One region of the Streptomyces sp. NPDC001914 genome, then DNA from elsewhere that is predicted to be linked to it. Evidence: riboswitches for the same ligand, from Rfam matches in the RefSeq annotation. Region 1 holds a riboswitch; each other region holds the start of a gene.

The links. Region 1 has a riboswitch for cyclic di-AMP ahead of ACFYYF_RS14950 (NlpC/P60 family protein). Riboswitches for the same ligand answer to the same signal wherever they lie in the genome.
Positions count from the first base shown of each region.
Region 2: it holds a riboswitch for cyclic di-AMP, as region 1 does, so the genes downstream of both, ACFYYF_RS38590 (M23 family metallopeptidase) here and ACFYYF_RS14950 (NlpC/P60 family protein) in region 1, are expected to answer to the same signal.
Region 3: it holds a riboswitch for cyclic di-AMP, as region 1 does, so the genes downstream of both, ACFYYF_RS19880 (M23 family metallopeptidase) here and ACFYYF_RS14950 (NlpC/P60 family protein) in region 1, are expected to answer to the same signal.
Region 4: it holds a riboswitch for cyclic di-AMP, as region 1 does, so the genes downstream of both, ACFYYF_RS05685 (transglycosylase SLT domain-containing protein) here and ACFYYF_RS14950 (NlpC/P60 family protein) in region 1, are expected to answer to the same signal.

Region 1 covers NZ_JBIASW010000004.1:551,400-556,433, forward strand. The annotation lists gene ACFYYF_RS14940 (helix-turn-helix transcriptional regulator) at 2-532, opposite strand; gene ACFYYF_RS14945 (hypothetical protein) at 743-1,060, shown strand; gene ACFYYF_RS14950 (NlpC/P60 family protein) at 1,195-3,336, opposite strand; cyclic di-AMP (ydaO/yuaA leader) riboswitch at 3,344-3,515, opposite strand; gene ACFYYF_RS14955 (alpha/beta hydrolase) at 4,296-5,034, opposite strand, start outside.
Region 2 covers NZ_JBIASW010000024.1:65,599-70,632, forward strand. The annotation lists gene ACFYYF_RS38575 (dihydrofolate reductase family protein) at 1-646, shown strand, start outside; tRNA gene ACFYYF_RS38580 (tRNA-Met) at 731-804, shown strand; gene ACFYYF_RS38585 (PP2C family protein-serine/threonine phosphatase) at 1,095-2,162, shown strand; cyclic di-AMP (ydaO/yuaA leader) riboswitch at 2,378-2,534, shown strand; gene ACFYYF_RS38590 (M23 family metallopeptidase) at 2,546-3,580, shown strand; gene ACFYYF_RS38595 (aldo/keto reductase) at 3,716-4,660, shown strand; gene ACFYYF_RS38600 (PrsW family intramembrane metalloprotease) at 4,722-5,034, opposite strand, start outside.
Region 3 covers NZ_JBIASW010000006.1:382,144-387,177, reverse strand. The annotation lists gene ACFYYF_RS19890 (M16 family metallopeptidase) at 1-135, shown strand, start outside; gene ACFYYF_RS19885 (pitrilysin family protein) at 132-1,520, shown strand; cyclic di-AMP (ydaO/yuaA leader) riboswitch at 1,735-1,891, shown strand; gene ACFYYF_RS19880 (M23 family metallopeptidase) at 1,904-2,671, shown strand; gene ACFYYF_RS19875 (GntR family transcriptional regulator) at 2,867-3,559, shown strand; gene ACFYYF_RS19870 (HPr family phosphocarrier protein) at 3,787-4,068, opposite strand; gene ACFYYF_RS19865 (GNAT family N-acetyltransferase) at 4,244-5,034, shown strand, end outside.
Region 4 covers NZ_JBIASW010000002.1:151,038-156,071, reverse strand. The annotation lists gene ACFYYF_RS05695 (polyprenyl synthetase family protein) at 1-138, opposite strand, end outside; gene ACFYYF_RS05690 (CocE/NonD family hydrolase) at 571-2,568, shown strand; cyclic di-AMP (ydaO/yuaA leader) riboswitch at 3,043-3,235, shown strand; gene ACFYYF_RS05685 (transglycosylase SLT domain-containing protein) at 3,239-4,000, shown strand; gene ACFYYF_RS05680 (HAD family hydrolase) at 4,176-4,988, opposite strand.

The sequences.
Region 1 (5,034 bases):
GTCAACGGTCCGGCGCGTCCTCGTCCCGGCGCTGCACCCACCGCCAGAAGTCGATCATCATGCGTTCGTACCGGATTCCGAACTCCAGCGCGTCCCGCTGCCCGCGCGTCAGCAATTCGCCCACGGTCTCGGCGAGTTCCTCGTACTCACCGAGGGTCCGGCGGTGCTCGTCGAGCTGTACGGGGCCGAGCACGTCGGGCTCGCCGCCGAACCACAGCTTGAGGATGCCGCGCTCGCGGGCCTCCACCGGGACGAACGCGGGGTCGTCGAGCCAGCCCCGCAGGGCGCTCCGGCCCTGGTCCGTCAGCGTCAGCACCCTGCGGTTGCGGCCGCTCTCCTGGCGTACCTGGGACAGCATCCCGGCGTCGAGGAGACGGTCGCACTGCGCGTACACCTGCGCGTGCGGCACCGACCAGAAGGGCGCGACCGTCCGCGCCGCCTCCCCCTTGACGTCGTACGCGCTGGCCTCGCCCAGCTTGTCGATGATGCCGAGGACGAGGTACGAGGCGGTGGTCAACCTAGCGTCAGCCATGGGCCGACCGTATCGCCACGCGATCACCGCGCGGCAGGGACCGCCGGACCCGGTCACCGCACGGCGGGCGGCGCCGGACGCACGGCCGCCGCACGTCGGGCTCCGTCCGACGCGAAGAAGATCCGGGTGCCCGGCACAATGCGGGGTATACGGGCGATCACACAACCGACCGCACTTCAGGCCCGCGCGCCGGCCGCACTAGGAGCTCCTGTGACCACCTACGTCATCACCGTTCCCGGGACGTTCGTCCACGGCCTCCCGGACGCCTCCCGGGCCGACGTGGAACGCAGGCTTCGCCCCCAGGACCCGCAGAACACGGACCTGGGCGAGAGCGAGGAACTGAGCCTGCTGACCGTCGACGAGGACAACCGGTTCTCCGTACGGCTGGAGGTCGAGGCCGCGGACCGGAAGAGCGCCGAGGCCGAGGCGGTGCGGCTCGTCTCCGGTGCGCTCCTGGACAGCGGTCTGTCCGCGGACGACGCGCCGCTGGGTCCCGCCGCCGTCACGGGGATCGACAGCGAGTTCTGACGGCCGGCGCCGCGGCACCGCTGCGGCGCCTTCACCGAGGACCACCCTCCGGACGGCCGCCGGTACGCCCCGGACGGCCGTACGCCCCGCGGGCCGGGACCGGTCAACGGCCTCCGGGGCATACGGGCGGCGGCTCAGACCGGACGGACGACGCTGTGGATGGCCGCCTGTCCGACGGACTCGACGGACTCCTCGCTGATGCGCGCTCCGGGACTCGGCGCGTGGACCATCATGCCGTCGCCCACGTAGAGACCGACGTGGCTCACGTTGGCGTGGAAGAAGACCAGGTCACCCGGCTGGATGGCGCCGAGGTCGACCGCCGGGCCGGCCTGTGCCTGCTCCTGCGTCGACCGGGGGAGCATGACCCCGGCGCTCTTCCAGGCCGCCTGGGTGAGACCGGAGGGGTCGTACGAACCGGGTCCGGACGCCCCCCACACGCACGGGCTGCCGATCTGAGCGCGGGCGAAGGCCACCGCCTCGGCGGCCCGGCTGTCCGGAGCGGCGGCCGGCGGAGCCACGGCCTGCGGGGCGGCCGCTCCGGCGACGAGGCTGTCGATGTCGAAGCCCGGGTTCGCGTCGACGGTCCCGGGAGCGGCGGGCCACGTCTGCTGCTGGGCCGCCGGCCGCAACGACTGCCGCCAGGCGTCGTCGGCCTGCGGAGGCGCCGGCTGGTTCACCGGAGGCATCGGGGCCGACGCGTACGCGGCCTGGGGCGGCGCGGACTCGTACGCGGGCGCCTGCGGCACCGGCTCAGTGACCGGCGGCATCGGCGGGGCCGCCTGGTACGCGGCGGGACGCGGCGCCGTCTCGTACGCCGGGGGCTGGGGCGCCGGTTCGTTCACCGGCGGCATCGGCGCCGGCTGATACCCGCTGGGGCGGGTCGGCTTGTCGTACGAGAGGGGCAGGAGCACGGACGTGTACTCGGGGGCCGGGGCCGGCGCTTCGTAGCCGGGGGGCAGGATGACCGCCTTGGACTCCACGGCCGGAGGCGGCGCCGACTCGTACACCTGGGGCATGGAGCCCGTGTCGAAGACCTGGGGCGCGGGCGCCGCCTGGAACGCGGCGGCCTGGGGCACCGCCTCGTACGGCGCGGGCTGGGGCGCCGCCTGGAACGCGGGCGCCTGAGCGACCGACGGGAACGAACCGGTCTGGCCGACCGAGGGGAACGAGCCCGTCTGACCCACCGACGGGAATGAACCGGTCTGAGCGGTGGACGGCAACGCGGCGGTCTGAGGAGCCGCCTGGAACGGCGCGGCCTGAGGGACCGACGGGAACGAACCGGTCTGGGCGACCGAGGGGAAGGTGCCCGTCTGAGCGACCGAGGGGAACGAGCCCGACTGGCCCACGGACGGGAACGAGCCCGTCTGACCCACCGACGGGAACGAACCCGAATCGCCCACCGCCGGGAACGAACCCGTCTGACCCACCGACGGGAACGAACCGGTCTGGCCCACCGACGGGAACGAACCCGTCTGAGCGGCCGACGGGAACGCCGCGGCCTGCTGAGGTGGCGGGAAGGACGGCAGCTGGGGCTCCGGCGTCGGCCGGTACTCGATCGCCGGCATCTGCGCGACGGGCATGCCCTGCCGTGCGGCGTGCCGCGCCATCAGCTCCCGCGCGGCGGCGAGCTTGAGCCGGGCACTCTGCTTCTTGAGGTGCGACGAGACCTTCTGGGGCGCGCCCGCCGGGGCGGCTCCGGCACGGAGCGCCGCACGGACCTCCGTGCGGGGGCCCGGTACCGCCGGGGCGCCACCGGCCATGGGCCCGGTCATGGAACCGGTCATGGAACCGGTCATCGGCCCGGCCGTCGGACCCGCGGTCAGCTCCAGCGCGGGGCGCGCGGCCGGCTCCGAGGCCGGACCGGCGGTCAGTTCGAGCACCGGGGCGGCCGTCAACTCGGCCACCGGCCGCACGAGCTGCTCCAGCTCGTAAAGCGTCGGAAGGTCCGACGAGGATCCCTTGGGCCCCTGCGGAACGGCCTTCGGACGGGCACCTCCGCCACCGCGCTCCGACTGCCTGTCGGCCGGGAGCGACGCCGGAGCAGAGGGCCCGAACCGGGACCGCGCCCCGTCGAACCACTGCCGCATCAGATCGTCCTGGGCGGCGTCGGAAACGCCACTCCCCTGACCCGCGCTCCCCCGGCCCGGCCTGCGGGCGGAATTCGCCGAGGCGCGGGTCCCGTTGAAGTTTCCGGTGGCGAGCTCCGCCTGGTCGTAGAGGGACGAGAGCCGTCGGGCGACTTCCTCGCGGCTGGGCGGGGTGCGTTCCGGCGCCATGGAGTGGTGCTCCTTCCGTCGTCCGCCTACCGGGTTAGCTGTCGGGTTCGGGCGGACGATTCCGGAAGGTATGCCCTACGACCCCTGCCCCGAAAGGCAGTTGGCCGATTCACCCCAGGTTCGGTGGGTCCCCGGCTCCCGCTGCCGCGTGGACAGGCAGGACTCGGCGGAGGCCGCGCCGCCCGGCGAGCTTCGCCGGAGGGAGTCGGGCGGCCTGGTCGCCAACTTAGCCATGTTGTGCACCGGATGTGAAGATCCACGTCCCAGATGTCCGATACATTTTCGTGACCTTCATCGCACCACCCCGCAGCGCGACGGTGAGGACACGGGCCGTGCTCGAAAAGGCGGCTGAGCACGGTCGTTGGGGCGATCCGGGCCCGTCCGCAGGTCCGCCGTCGACCCGAACTCCCGCGCGGCGGCCCCGCACCGCTTCGTCCTGATTACGTTCGGAGCGGACGGATCCGACCCTTCCGGGGTCTCGGGCCGGTGGGCCGGCCATCCCGGATGTGTCGGAAGTGTGCACAGAACTGGCTTTCCCTGGCACGTCGTTCAACATCGACGGCGCCCGCTGGTCACACCTTGACCGGTTCTGGCCGAGCTGGCCGGATCACCGCTGCGACCACGTGCCGCCCGTACGGTCGAGGCACGTCAGACCACGCGAGCGAGTCGAGGATCCCCACGTGCACGATGCGCCGATCTATGCCCAACTGATCTCCGAACGCGGCGACATACCGACGCTCGTGCGAAGCGAAGCACGTCGGCTGCAGCGCGACTTCGAGTGGATTCTGAGCTGGGATCCTTCGACGGGCGCCCCGCTACCCTCGTCCGCCTCCCGGCAGGCGTCCTCCGGCACTCGCCGCCCCTTCTCCCCCACCCCCGACCCCGACGACCGTCTCGACACACCCGGCCCCTGACCGACGGCCACCCCGGTGGACAGGGCACGGCGGGCCGGGCAGGTTCTAGAGAACGCCGGGTTCGCCACCGGACCGTTCGGCGGGAAGCGGGTCGAGCCCACCGCCGATCCGGGTGACCAGATCGGCCACCGTCGTACCCGTGGCCCGGTGCCAGGTCCGCGCGCGGCGGAGCATCGCGTGGTCACCTCCCTCGACCCGCACGGCGCTCGCGGAGGAACCCGCCGCCGCGGCCCGGCGCACGAGGGCGAACGACGCCGCCGGGTCGGTGATCCGGTCCCGGTCCCCGTGAAGCACGATCACGCGTTTGTCCCGGAGGTGGGCCACCGGCTCACCCTCCGGGCACCAGGGCGCCAGCGCCACCACGGCCCGGACCTGCGGTGCGGCGGCGGCCCGCAGAGCGGCGCGCCCGCCCATCGAGTGGCCCACGAGCACGACCGGCACCTCGCCGACCAGAGCGGTGAGTTCGTCCAGTGCCCGCAGGACGTCGGCGACGGGGTCGGCGTCCGCGCCGTTCCATCCCCGGTAGCGGTAAAGCACCTGCCCGACGAACGCGCCCTCGTCCGGCAGGGCCCGCGTCACGGAGCGCACGAACGGCCGCATCCGGGCGCGCGCCACGTTCCACGGCCGCAAGGGGGCCTTGCTGTCCGCGGCGCCGCCGTGAAGGATCAGTACGGCGACACGCGCCGGACCCGTCTCGGCAAGGGCGGCGCGACACGGCCGCAGCGCGACGGGAGCTCCCGTCGCTCCGGACCGGGACACGTCGTCGGCGGACATCCCCGCAGAG
Region 2 (5,034 bases), on a different contig from region 1:
CGTGCGCGAGCAGCTCGCCGACGAACTCCAGCTCGCCGTCGCGCCCCTGTTCGTCGGGCAGCCGGACGCGCCGCGGCTGTTCGGGACCGGGGCGTACCCCCCGGGACGGATGCGGCTGGTGGAGACCCGGCCCGTCGGCGACGTCGTACTCATCCGCTACGTCCCCACCGCGCCCGGCACCGGCCCGCTCGCCTCCGCGGCGGACCGGCGGTGGCTGGAGCTCGCCTGCGAACTGGCCGACCTGTGCCCGCCCTCGAAGACCGCGTTCAGCGTGGGGGCCGTGGTGGTCGCCGCCGACGGGACCGAGCTGGCCCGGGGCCACTCCCGGGAGGGCGGCGATCCCGTGGTGCACGCCGAGGAGGCCGCCCTCGCCAAGCTCGACCCGGCCGACCCCCGGCTGGCCACCGCCACCGTCTACAGCAGCCTGGAACCGTGCGCCCACCGTGCCTCCCGGCCCGCGCCGTGCGCCCGGCTCATCCTCGACGCCGGGGTGCGGCGGATCGTCACCGCCTGGCGCGAGCCCGACACCTTCGTCACGGACGCCGACGGGAACGGGCTCCTCGCCGCCGCGGGCGCCGAGGTCGTCGTCCTCCCCGAGTACGCGGAAGCCGCCGAGGCCCCCAACCGGCACCTGGCGGCCCGCTAGGCGGCGGGTGCCCGCGCCACCGGAGGGGCGGGTTTAAAGGGGTGTGCTTCGGGTCCCGCGGATGGCGTACACTTATCTCAACGACGCGGGGTGGAGCAGCTCGGTAGCTCGCTGGGCTCATAACCCAGAGGTCGCAGGTTCAAATCCTGTCCCCGCTACTGAAGGCCAAGGGCCGGAACTCGGATTCACGAGTTCCGGCCCTTGGTGTTTGTCCCCCCGGCTCTCCGGCCGGCTCCGCCCCGGTGCCACGGACGGGCCCCGCTCGCCCGGTCGGGCCACACAGGTCGCCCGCCGCCCCCGGACCGGTTCTTCTGGACAGGTGGGGCAGCCAGGAGGTGAACGGCGGACCGAAGGGCTCCGTGACCGGGCCGACCGGCCGTCCCGCGGCGTTCGCGGGTCCGGGAGCCTCCCGCCGCCCGGTCCCGGGGAAGCGGAATCGCGCAGGATCGTGTGGGCGCGCACCTTCGCACGGACCCTGCCCCTGCTGCTCGTCGCCGCCGGGATCGTCTACGACTGGTTCACCCCGTCGGAATACACCGCGACCCCCCTTTTCGCGGCCGCGCCCCTGGTCGCCGCCCCCCTCCACTCGCTGCGCGGCACCGTCCTCGCAGGCCTCCTCGCCGTCGGCGCGGTTCTCGTGGTCCACGGCGTGCTCGGCATCGTCCTGCAGGTCGACGCGGTCACCGAGGTCGTCACGGTGACGACGGCCGCCGTCCTCGCCGTCCTCATCAACACCGTCGTGCGGCGCGGCGACGAACGGCTCGCCACCGTCCGGGAGATCGCCGAGTTCGCGCAGCGCGCCGTGCTGCCCGAGCCCGAGCCGCGGATCGCCGGGCTCGAGGTCGCGGCCCGGTACGAGGCGGCGCAGGAGGACGCGTTCATCGGCGGGGACCTCTACGCCGTGCAGGACTCCCCGTACGGCGTACGGCTCGTCGTCGGGGACGTACGGGGCAAGGGGATGAACGCGGTCGCCACCGTCGCGACGGTGGTCGGCGCGTTCCGGGAGGCGGCCGAGCAGGAGCCGGCCCTGGAGGGCGTCGCGGAGCGCCTGGAGCGGGCGCTGACGCGCTCGGGCACCCGGCGCGACGGCGTCGACGCGGTCGAGGGGTTCACCACCGCCGTCCTCGCCGAGATCCCGCCCGGCGCGGACCGGGTGCGCGTCGTCAACCGCGGTCATCCGCCGCCCCTGCTGCTGCATCCCGACGGGACGCTCGCCGTCCTCTCCGCCGCCTCCTTCGCGCTGCCCCTCGGGATGAGCGACCTGGGAGGCCGGCCCGCCCCGACGGTGCGGGACCGGTTCCCGCGCGGGGCGACGCTGCTCCTGCACACCGACGGGCTGTCCGAGGCCCGTGACGCCCGGGGGGAGTTCTTCGACCCGGCACGCTGGCTGGCCGGGCGGGTCTTCTCCTGCCCCGAGGCCCTGCTCACCGCCCTTTCCGAAGCGGTCCGCCGGCACACGGGCGGCGTGCTCACGGACGACATGGCGCTGCTCGCCGTCCGGCGTCACGAACAGTGATCGGACTGTATCCCTCCGCATAACGACTGACGTACCGTCAGGGAAATCCGTGCAAGTGGCACCGGGTCAACTCGCCCGTTTTTCATCGTTCATGACCCCAAAGTCCTGGCCAAGAGCCGTTAATGATCAGTCGGAACAGCTTGGAATTCGGCGCCCGGGTCTATTAACGTTCGATAACGCAGCGCGGTCGTCACAACCGTCACAAGAGACGGCTCCGTGCGCACGCGCCGAATCCCGTCAGGGAACCGGGGAACCAACTCGTGGGGTGAATCGGGCGTATTCCGCCGTGGAAGCACGGTGGCCGTACGCGCGTAGGAGACCTTCCTGCTCCGAACCCGTCAGCTAACCCGGTAGGCGGCAAGGAAGGAAAGGAGTGCGCCCACGTGGCGTCCAACCGGCCCGCTCAGCCAACCTCGTTCGCGCCGAACGAAACCCACACCTTCGGCTACGGCAAGGACGAGGGACCCTGGGAGGAGTGGAACCCCACCGCGGATTCCCTCGCTCCCGTCCGCGGCCGGCACCGCACGGGCAAGCAGCGCGGCGGAGGACTCGCCCGCAGCTCCACGGTCCTCGGCGTCGGTGTCATAGCCGCCGTCGGCGGAGGCGGCATCGCCAGCGCCGCCCCGGGCAAGGCCCCCGTCTCCATCTCGCTGCCGGACCTGTCGTCGGTGACCGAGTCGGCCAAGGCCCTCATCTCGGACGGCGGATCCAGCGCTCCCAAGGGCTCCACGACTCCGCTCACCAACGCCGGTCTGACCACCTCCGACACGGCCCAGGGCAGCACCGACGCCGGTGAGGCGCTGCGCGACCGCATCATGGCGCAGGCCCAGTCGCAGCAGAACCAGGCCGACACCGCCACGCAGAAGGCCGCCCAGACCGCCGCCGCGCAGAAGGCCGTGAAGCTCGCCGCCGCCCAGCAGGACGAGGCCGAGGCCAAGGAAGCCGCTGCGAAGGAGAAGGCGGAGGAGGCGGCCAAGCAGAAGGCCGAGGCCGAGCGCCTCGCCGAGCTCGCCAAGAGCTACGCGCTGCCGACGTCCTCGTACACGCTGACCTCGACCTTCGGTGAGGCCGGCTCCATGTGGTCCTCCGGCTACCACACCGGACTCGACTTCGCGGCGCCCACCGGCACGCTGCTCAAGGCGATCCACAGCGGCACCGTCACCGAGGCCGGCTGGGCCGGATCGTACGGCTACCGCACGATCCTCACCCTCGACGACGGCACGGAGCTCTGGTACTGCCACCAGTCGTCCATCAGCGTCAGCGTGGGCCAGAAGGTCGCCACGGGTGATGTCATCGGACGCGTGGGCGCGACCGGCAACGTCACCGGCCCGCACCTGCACCTCGAAGTGCACCCCGGCGGCGCCGCCACCGGCATCGACCCGATGGCATGGCTCCAGAGCAAGGGCCTCAACCCCTGATCCCCGAACTCCGGCAGCCCTGACGTCAACCCCCCCCGGCGTCAGGGCTGTCGGCCGTCCGGGCGCGGACGGCGGCACGCCCCGGGCCCGGTGATTGTGGAATACATCGATCCGATGCGGGCGTTGAGCCCGTACATGACTTCTCTTCGCAAGCTCGGTTCGTCCGACCTCGAGGTCTTCCCGCTCTCCCTCGGGGGCAACGTCTTCGGCTGGACGGCCGACGAGACCCGGTCCTTCGCCGTGCTCGACGCCTACGCCGCCGCCGGCGGCAACTTCCTCGACACGGCCGACTCCTACTCGGCCTGGGTCGAGGGCAACGAGGGCGGCGAGTCCGAGACCGTCATCGGCAGATGGCTGAAGAGCCGCGGCAACCGCGCGGACATCGTGGTCGCCACCAAGGTCAGCCAGCACCCCGCCTTCCCGGGGCTGTCCGGTGCCAACATCAAGGCCGCGGCCGACGCGTCGCTGCGCCGCCTGGGCACCGACCACATCGACCTCTACTACACGCACTTCGACAAGCCGGAGGTGCCGGTCGAGGAGATCGTCGGCGCCCTCGACGAACTCGTGAAGGCCGGCAAGGTTCGGCACATCGCCGCCTCCAACATCTCCCCGGAGCGGCTGCGGGAGTCCCTGGAGTTCTCCGACCGCGAGGGCCTCGCCCGCTATGTCGCCCTCCAGCCGCACTACAACCTCGTCTCGCGCGACACCTACGAGGGCGCCCTGCTGGAGGTCGCGTCCCAGGCCGGTCTGGCGGCCGTCCCGTACTTCGCGCTCGCCGCCGGTTTCCTCACCGGCAAGTACCGCCCCGGCACCACGGTCGACTCGCCCCGGGCGGCCGGCGCGGCCAAGCACCTCGGCACGGACCGCGGACCGCGGGTCCTCGCCGCCCTCGACGAGATCGCGGCGGCCCACGACACCGCCGTCGCGACGGTCGCCCTCGCCTGGCTGGCCGCACAGCCGACGGTCGCCGCGCCGATCGCCTCCGCCCGCACGGTGGAACAGCTCCCGGCCCTGCTCGGCGTCGCGGACCTGGTGCTGAGCGACGAGGAACTGACGCGCCTGTCGCGGGCGTCGGCGTAACAGCCGGACCGTCGGCGGGCGGCACCGGTGAGTTCCCCCGGTGCCGCCCGCCGGACACGGCCTAGGAGCGGTACGGGTTGTACGCCGGATACGGGGCCGGCGCGGACGCCTGGGCCGGCCACCCGTAGGGCCGCGCGGGCGGGGCGACGTGCTGCCCGTACCGCTGGGGCTGCCAGGGCGGCGGCACGGGCAGCGGCGCCGTGGCGCGGGCCGCGTAGGCGAGGGCCGGGCGGGCGATCTCCCGGCGGCGCCACAGCTGCTCCAGCAACTCGCGCTCCCGTACGACGAAGTCGGCGCCCGCACGGCCCCGGCGCCCCCGGTGGCGCAGGAACGCCAGTGAGGTCGCGTATGCCTCGTACTCCGCCACCGAGCGC
Region 3 (5,034 bases), on a different contig from region 1:
CAGGAGGCCGCCAAGGCCCGCCTGCGCCCCGACAACCGCGCGGTGCTCGTCTACGAACCGACCACCGCCGAGGCCGCGGACGCGGCCGGCTCCGCCGACGAGACAGACGAGACCGACGAGGAGGCGGCGAAGTGACCGAGCTCGCCACCATGGACTTCCACCCGCAGCCCCAGGCCGGCCAGCCGAAGCCGTGGGCGTTCCCCGCTCCCGAGCGCGGCACCCTGGACAACGGTCTGACCGTGCTGCGCTGCCACCGCCCCGGCCAGCAGGTCGTCGCCGTCGAGGTGATCCTCGACGCGCCGCTGGACGCCGAGCCGGCGGGCCTGGACGGCATCGCCACGATCATGGCGCGCGCCTTCTCCGAGGGCACCGACAAGCACTCGGCCGAGGACTTCGCCGCCGAGCTGGAACGCTGCGGCGCCACGCTCGACGCGCACGCCGACCACCCCGGCGTACGGCTGTCGCTCGAAGTGCCCGTCTCGCGCCTGGCCAAGGCGCTCGGCCTGCTCGGGGACGCGCTGCGGGCCCCCGCGTTCGCGGACAGCGAGGTCGAGCGGCTGGTGACCAACCGGCTGGACGAGATCCCGCACGAGACGGCGAACCCGGCCCGTCGTGCGGCCAAGGAGCTCTCCAAGGAGCTGTTCCCGGCGAGCGCGCGCATGTCGCGCCCCCGTCAGGGCACCGAGGAGACGGTCCGGAGCATCGACGCGTCGGGTGTGCGCGCCTTCTACGAGAAGCACGTGCGCCCCGCCACGGCCACCGCGGTCGTCGTCGGCGACCTGACGGGTGTCGATCTCGACGAGCTGCTCGCCGACACGCTCGGCTCCTGGACCGGCTCGTCCGCCGAGCCGCGTCCCGTGCCGCCGGTGAGCGCCGACGACACCGGCCGCGTGATCATCGTCGACCGCCCCGGAGCCGTCCAGACACAGCTCCTCATCGGCCGCGTCGGAGCCGACCGGCACGACCGTGTGTGGCCCGCACAGGTCCTCGGCACCTACTGCCTCGGCGGCACCCTCACCTCGCGCCTGGACCGCGTCCTGCGCGAGGAGAAGGGCTACACCTACGGCGTGCGGGCGTTCGGGCAGGTCCTGCGCTCCGCGCCGGACGGCACGGGCGCCGCGATGCTCGCCATCAGCGGCTCCGTCGACACCCCCAACACCGGGCCGGCGCTCGACGACCTGTGGACGGTGCTGCGCACCCTCGCGGCCGAGGGCCTGACCGACACCGAGCGGGACGTGGCCGTGCAGAACCTGGTGGGCGTCGCGCCCCTCAAGTTCGAGACGGCCGCGGCCGTCGCGAGCACGCTCGCGGACCAGGTCGAGCAGTACCTGCCGGACGACTACCAGGCGACGCTCTACCGGCAACTGGCCGCCACCGGCACCGTGGAGGCCACCGCGGCGGCCGTGAGCGCCTTCCCGACGGACCGTCTGGTGACCGTCCTGGTCGGCGACGCGGCGCAGATCGCGGACCCGGTGAGGGCCCTCGGAATCGGTGAAGTCACCGTGGTGGCCGCCGAGTAGAACCCGTGCGACACGAGAGGGCCCTGACGGCTGAAGAGCCGTCAGGGCCTTTCCTTTACAGGTGCCGTTCCCAAGATGTCCGCATTCGTACGGCGGTTGCCCTTCTGCCCTGTGGCATGCGTAACAAAAATCGTGATCCGTTTGTTGTTCGAAAGTCACCCCGTTTAGCGTCGGTCCGGCTGTTCGTCACGCAGTGCGCCGCGCCCGCGGCACCGGACAGTCATCGCCGAGTCCCCGAGACGCGAGTCAGGGGAGCCGGGGACCCACTCAGTCCCTGGGGTGAATCGGACGCCCTCCTCGGAGGGGGCCCGTAGGAGACCTTCCTGCTCCGAACCCGTCAGCTAACCCGGTAGGCGAGAGGGAAGGAAAGGATCAGCCCCTACATGGCGTTCACCTGTGGCACCGGCAAGCATCGTCGTACGAGCAGCCGGGTGCACAGCACCACCACGACCGCCGTCGGGGTCGCGGCGCTCACCACCACCGGTGTGATCGGAACCCTGGCCGCCCCCGCGTTCGCCGCGGAAGCCTCCGTCGAGCAGACCGGGCTCACCCAGACCGTCACCCTCAACGACACGGTCGCCGACCAGATCGACGCCCAGGCCTTCGCCCAGCAGCGCGCCGCCGACGAGGCCGCCGCGCGCAAGCAGGCCGAGCAGACCGCGCGCAAGGAGGCCGCCGAGCAGGCCTCGAAGCTCCGCGCGGCCAAGGAGCGCGCCGCCCGCGAGGCCGAGCGCAAGCGGCTGAACACGTTCGTCATGCCGATCACCGGCTCGTACGTCTCCACCGGCTACCAGGCCAGCAGCGCCCTGTGGTCCTCCGGCAGCCACACCGGTGTCGACTTCCACGCGGGCACCGGCACCTCGGTCCACGCCGTCGGCTCGGGCACGGTCGTCACGGCCGGCTGGGGCGGCGCCTACGGCAATCAAGTCGTGATCAAGATGCACGACGGCACGTACACCATGTACGGCCACCTGTCGTCCATCGGGGTGTCCGTGGGGCAGACCGTCACCCCGGGCCAGCAGATCGGCCTCTCCGGCGACACCGGCAACACCACGGGACCGCACCTCCACTTCGAGGCCCGCACGACCGCGGAGTACGGCTCGGACATCGACCCGGTCGCGTACCTGCGCTCGCACGGCGTCAACGTCTGACGACCGCTTCGCGGCTTCCCACCGCTTTTGATGCCCCGGCTCACCGAGCCGGGGCATCGTCGTTTCCGGACGCCGTCTGTCCAAAAAATATCCATGGATTCAGGCCCGCCATCGGAAATTCAGGCTTCCTGCAATAGAGTCACTGAACAAGCGTCAATCGACGGCGTTTCACGGGGATTAAAGCGGAGGTCGGTCATGCGTATTCCGGCGCACTCGGTGTGCACGGCGATCCGTGACGACATCGTCGCGGGTGTCTACGAGCGCGGCGGCCGGCTCACCGAGGAACTGCTCGCGCGCCGCTACGGCGTCTCTCGCGTCCCCGTGCGCGAGGCCCTGCGCACGCTGGAGGCCGAGGGCTTCGTGGTCACCCGCCGGCACGCGGGCGCCTGTGTCGCCGAGCCCACCGAGCTGGAGGCGGCGGACCTCCTGGAGATGCGCATGCTGCTGGAGCCGCTGGGGGCCGCGAGGGCGGCGCAGCGGCGCACGGAGGCCCACCTCAAGGTGCTGCGGGGACTGGTCAGGCTGGGGCAGGAGCGCTCCAGGCGAGGCCACAGCGAGGATCTGCGCTCGCTGGGCGGCTGGTTCCACGAGACGCTGGCCCAGGCGTCCGGCAGCCCGGCGCTGACCTCGACGCTCGCCCAGCTTCGTCACAAGATCGCCTGGATGTACTCGGTCGAGGCGCCGGCCGACCCCGCGGAGTCCTGGGCGGAGCACGGCGGCATCGTGGACGCGGTGGCCCGCGGGGACAGCGAGCGGGCCCGCGCGATCACGGCCCTGCACACCGAGCGCGCCACGGCCGCGCACCGGCTCCGATTTCCCGGCGGCGACCGGCCGGACCGTGTGAGAAGTTCGCAACATCCCGTAAACATGACGGGCCCGCGTCTTTAACACAGGCACCGTATACAAAGAGGGATATTCTGCGGGGGCTCATTTCTGATGCCCTTTTATTCGTTTGTCCGGAATTCCGGTGAGCGGCATTACCGCGACCGCGGCCCGAGGCCTGCGTGACACGTGGGGAATTCGCGGACGGGTCCACGGAAAACGGCCGAGCCGCGCCACCCGGAGAAAGGGTGCCGCGGCTCGGCCGTGTGGGTCCGACTGCCTCGCGGGCAGGCTCAGACGGTCTCGGGGAGCTCGTCGAGCCCCTCGGCGACCAGCTTCGCCAGACGGTCGAGGGCGACGTCCGCGCCGTCGGCGTCCGAGGCGAGAACGATCTCCTCGCCACCCTGGGCGCCCAGGCCGAGGACCGCGAGCATGGAGGCCGCGTTGACGGGGGTGCCGTCGGTCTTGGCGATCGTCACGGGGATGCCGGACGCCGTGGCGGCCCGGACGAAGATGGAGGCGGGGCGGGCGTGGAGGCCCTCGGTCCAGCCGACGTTGACGCGGCGCTCAGCCATGAGATGCTGCCCTTCGGGTGTTCAGGGTTGTCTAGACCATTGTTCCATATCGCGAGGAGTGCCCGGACGGTCCCGGGCATCACCCGCCGCGGTGTCGGTCGAAGACCCGCTCCGACGCCCGTCACCCTCAGACTGCCTCGCGCCGTTGTCGTACGCGAGCCGTACTCTGGGCCCCATGCAGACCTCGTCGGACCGGCACGAGTACCCAGCCCACTGGGAGGCCGACGTGGTGCTGCGCGACGGCGGCACCGCGCGCATCAGGCCCATCACCGTCGACGACGCCGAACGCCTGGTCAGCTTCTACGAGCAGGTGTCGGACGAGTCGAAGTACTACCGCTTCTTCGCGCCCTACCCGCGCCTGTCCGCCAAGGACGTCCGCCGCTTCACCCACCACGACTTCGTGGACCGGGTCGGCCTCGCGGCCACGGTGGGCGGCGAGTTCATCGCCACCGTGCGCTACGACCGGATCAACGCGGACGGCATGCCCGCCTCCGCGCCCGCCGACGAGGCCGAGGTCGCCTTCCTCGTGCAGGACGCCCACCAGGGCCGGGGCGTCGCCTCCGCGCTGCTCGAACACATCGGAGCGGTGGCCCGCGAGCGTGACATCCGCCGCTTCGCCGCCGAGGTGCTGCCCGCCAACAACAAGATGATCAAGGTCTTCACGGACGCCGGTTACACCCAGAAGCGCAGCTTCGAGGACGGTGTCGTACGCCTGGAGTTCGACCTCGAACCCACCGACCGGTCGCTCGCCGTGCAGCGCGCCCGGGAACAGCGCGCCGAGGCCCGCTCCGTCCAGCGGCTGCTCGCCCCCGGCTCGGTCGCCGTCATCGGCGCCGGGCGCACGCCCGGCGGGGTCGGCCGCAGCGTCCTCGACAACCTCCGCCAGGCCGGGTTCACCGGACGCCTGTACGCGGTGAACGCGGCACTCCAGGACAAGGAACTCGACGGAGTCCCCGCCCACCGCTC
Region 4 (5,034 bases), on a different contig from region 1:
GGCGGCTTCCGTGATGAACGGGACCTCGCTCTTGGTGGCTTCGAGCAAACCCTCCTCGACAGCCGCCAATCCGGCCTGGACATCGGCCTCGAGAGCCTGGTCCCGCACGCTCAGCCCGAACGGCCCGACGACGGTCACGAGAGGTTCTCCTGTCTGCTGACGATCACATGGCGAACTCGGTCGATCATTCGGTCGATGACACGGTTTGTCGATGTGTCGCTGCCATCACTCAAGTCAGCGTATCCGGTCACGTTTCGATCACCGCGAGCGCCCACCGTCCCCCGGCCCACTTCGCTCCGCCAGGGGGTATGCGGGAGTACACCCGGAAGGCACACGGGAAGCACCTGCGTGCCCCAACGACGGGTACCCCGGTTCACGGGCGCCACCCGATCACCGACGGTATGTTCATGATCAGATGATGTGAACCGAATGGTGACGACATGCGGCGAAGCACCCGGAAGAGGTGACCTTGTCCCACAGCCGTGCCCGACCCGCGTACGGCCGGGACCCGACGGTCCCCGCTCCTCCGGCCGTGCCGCACGACGCATTCCGTCCACCGAGGTGACGCTCATGCACATCCGTACGTCCTTCCCCTACGAGATCACTCACGAGGACGTCCTCGTCCCTCTCTCGGACGGCACCCGTCTGTACGCCCGGATCTGGCGACCGCTGACCGAGGAGCCCGTACCGGCGCTCCTGGAGTACGCCCCGTACCGCCTGACCGACTGGACGGCCGCGCGCGACCAGCAGCGCCACCCCTGGTACGCCGGGCACGGCTACGCCTCCGTCCGCGTGGACGTGCGCGGGCACGGCAATTCCGAGGGAGTGCCCGGGGACGGACGGGCGGGGACCGAGGCGGACGACGGGGTGGAGGTGGTCTCCTGGCTGGCCGGCCGGCCCTGGTGCACCGGCCGGGTCGGCATGTTCGGGATCGCGTGGGGCGGCTTCACCTCCCTCCGGGTCGCGGCCCGCACGCCCGAGCCGCTCAGGGCGGTCGTCACGGTCTGCTCGACCGACGACCCTTATGACAACGACACGCACCACGCGGGAGGTTCCGTCCTCGCCGCCGACACGCACGCCAGGTCGGCCCGTCTGCTCGCCTTCGCCGCCCGCCCGCCGGACCCCGCGCACGTGGGCGAGGGGATGTGGCGGGACATGTGGGAGAAGCGACTGGAGGCCGTCACTCCCCCGGCGCACACCTGGCTGGCGCACCAGACCCGGGACGCGTACTGGCGTGAGGGCGCTGTCCGCGAGGAGTACGGGGCCATCCGCGCGGCGGTCCTCGCGGTCGGCGGCTGGCACGACCCGCACCGCGACACGGTGCTGCGCCTGGTGCGGAACCTGCCTGCGGATCGCGTACGAGGTCTCATCGGCCCCTGGTCCCGCCAGTACCCGGACCGGGGCCTGCCGCCCGGACCGGCGATCGGCTTCCTCCAGGAGACGCTGCGCTGGTGGGACCACTGGCTCCGCGACGAGGACACGGACGCGCTCTCCGTCCCTCTCCTGCGCTCCTACGTGATGGACGCGCACCCTCCCGCGACCGCGTACGCCCGGATCCCCGGCCGCTGGGTGGGCGACCCGGCCTGGCCCTCACCCTCGGTGACCCCGGTCGCGTACGCGCTCCAGGGCGCCCCGCTGCCGGTGCGGTCCCCGCAGCACACCGGGGTCGACGCGGGCCGGCTCTTCCCCTCGGGCGACGACGCCGACCTGCCGCCCGACCAGCGGGAGGAGGACGCCAGGTCGGCCTGCTTCGAGTTCGAGGTGGGCGAGGAGACCTGGGTCCTGGGCCGCCCCCGGGTCAATCTGCGGCTGACGTCCGCGTCACCCCGGGGCCAGGTGATCGCCCGGCTGTGCGACGTGGCCCCCGACGGGGCGTCCACACTCGTCACCCGGGGCGCCTTGAACCTGTCGGCGCGCCGGGGCCCGGACAGGACGGTTCCCTGGAGCCCGGGCACCACGGAGCACGTCGTCTTCGACCTGAACGCCATCGGCTACGCGTTCCCGGCGGGCCATCGCATCCGGCTGGGCGTCTCCTCCGCGTACTGGCCCTGGATCTGGCCCCAGCCGGGCTCGGAGGCGGGCTTCACCCTGGAGCCGGTCGGCAGCGTCCTCGAACTCCCGGTGCGGGCAACGAAGTCGGACCCCTCGGTCGCTTTCGAGGAACCGGAGGAGTCCGAACCCCTCGGCGTGACCGTCTCCGCGACCCTCGACGAGCCCCGCCCGCGACGCCTGGTCCTGCGCGACGTGGCCGCGGAGACCTGGAGCCTGGAGGTGGACCCGGGACGCGGCGGCACCCAGGTGTTCCCCGACGGCCTCGAATGCACGGAGGAGGCCCGGGAGACGTACACGATCGGCACGTCGGACCCGCTCTCCGCCCGCGCCCGCTCGGCCTGGTCGATCCGGCTGCACCGGCCCGAGCTGCCCTGGGACGCCCGCGTCGAGACGGTCTCCGCCCTCACCTGCGACGCGCGGGACTTCATCACGACCGACGAACTCGTCTGCAAGGACGGCGACGAGGTCGTCTTCCACCGGACCTGGGAGAAGCGAATCCCGCGCACGGCCGGCTGACCAGCCCAGTGAACAAAGGGAGTTCACCGCCGGCCGGGCGCGCGTGGACCCAACTGCGGCGGTACGACGCCCACTTCGCCGCGCCTCCACCGCGACCGGTCCGCTCTCGTGTCCGCGCTCCCCCACCCCCGGCGAACCGCGCCCGCCGCTGTGTCCCGCGCCACAATTCCCCCCGCACCAGGGGCTGCTCGACGCCTTCAGGGGGGCAGGAGGACCCTCACCAACGCAGGCGCAATGCCCGAATTACCCCCTCATGCCGCCTTGATGGTCTTTGGTCTCGTGAGTTGGGTCACCGGCCGACGAGGGTTCCACGGGGCACCTCTTTCGACTCAACCCCTTTGCGAAAGGCAAGTTGAGGATCCAATTCCGGCACAATCGGACTTTTTACCCGCTCATCAACCAGGCGAAAGTGATCTTCTCAGTCAAATCTCGTCTTGTTTCGGACATGTGCTCTCGCATACGTTCTGGTCGACCCCGGGCGGATCGCCGAATCCTGCCGCCGCCCGGCAACCCATCGACCCACGCACGGCAGGAGCGGGGGAACCACAGGTAAGCCGCCGATCCGGACAAACCGGACCGGCTTGGGGTGAAGCCGCGCCCACAGCGCGGCCGGGCATCTCCCGCCCGAACCCGACAGCTCACCTCGCAGGCGTCGGAGAGGACATTCGTCATGCCCATACGAGGCAAGCACCGCCGCATGAAGACCAACGTCATCACCCGGGGCATGATCGCCGCCGGTACGGGTGGCATGGCCCTCGCCCTCCCCCTCGTGGGCGCGACCGGCGCCAGCGCCGCCACTCCGGCGCAGGCTCCCCAGGCGGCCAAGACCGCGGTGGTCCCCAACGTGCAGCTCGTCACCTACAAGGTCGTCGCCGGCGACACCCTCGCGAAGGTGGCGAAGAAGTACCCCAAGAGCGGTGGCTGGAAGAAGCTGTACGCGGCGAACCGCGCGGTCATCGGCGACAACCCCTCGATGATCCGTCCGGGCCTGAAGCTGACCGTAGGCACGAAGACCCTGAAGTCGACGACCGTCCGCACCACGGCGAACGCGACCGCCGCCGTCGCCAAGTCCAAGACGACCACCGTCACCCAGGCCGCCGCCAAGACGTACTCCAACGACCTCGACGGCTGGATCAAGGAATCCCTGGACGTCATGGCCAAGGCCGGCATCCCGGGCAGCTACGACGGCATCTACCGCAACGTGATGCGCGAGTCCTCCGGCAACCCCAACGCCATCAACAACTGGGACTCCAACGCCGCCGCGGGCATCCCCTCCAAGGGCCTGCTCCAGGTGATCGACCCCACGTTCCAGGCGTACCACGTCGCCGGCACGTCGTCGAACATCTACGACCCGGTCGCCAACATCACCGCCGCCTGCAACTACGCGGCCGACAAGTACGGCTCCATCGACAACGTCAACGGCGCCTACTGATCGCACCCCCGCGACACCCTCTTCACCGCACCCGCCGACGGCGCCTTCCGGGCCGTCGGCGGGTGCGTTTTCCGTGTGGTGGGTGCGGGCGCGGGCGGGCGTGCGTCGGACTGTCCCGTACGTCGGACGGGACCGCGCATCGGACGGGACCGTACGTCGGACGGGTGCGCCGGTGTCAGCCGAAGCCGAAGATCCGCTCCAGGACGACCGCGATCCCGTCGTCCTCGTTCGACAGCGTGACCTCGTCGGCCACCGCCTTCAGTTCCGGATGGGCGTTGGCCATCGCCACGCCCCGGGCCGCCCAGTCGAACATCGGGATGTCGTTGGGCATGTCACCGAAGGCGAGCGTCGCGCCCGGCGTGAGCCCGAGATGCGCCGCGGCGAGAGCGAGGCCCGTCGCCTTGGTCACTCCGCATGGCTGGAGTTCGACGGTGCCCGGCCCGGACATGGTGACCGTCGCCAGCGAACCGACCACTCCCCGCGCCGCCGAGGCCAACTCGTCGTCGGACAAGGACGGGTGCCGGAGCAGCACCTTGCTGATCGGCTCCGCCCAGAGGTCGTCCCTGCGCGGCACCCGCACCGCCGGCAGCGTCGGATGCGGCATGACATAGCCCGGCTCGATGAGCGTCAGCCCGTCCACGCCGTCCTGGTCGACCGCCGCGTACAGCAGCCCGACCTCCGCCTCGATCTTGCCGAGCGCCGTCTCCGCCAGCTCCCTGTCCAGCGTCACCGACCACAGCATGCGGTCCGCGCCGGCGTCGTAGAGCTGCGCCCCCTGCCCGCACACCGCCAGTCCCTCGCCGCCGAGTTCGTCGAGAAGGGGTCGCACGCGCGGCGCCGGTCGGCCCGTGACCACGAGATGCCGGGCACCTGCCTGGGTCACCTTCGCCAACGCGGCGCGTGACCGGTCGGAGAGTGTGTCGTCGCCGCGCAGCAGCGTTCCGTCCAGGTCAGTGGCGATGAGTGAATATGCAGTCGGAGCGGCCATGATCCGAAGAATACGGATCGAACGACTCATCGGCCCGGCCTGAACC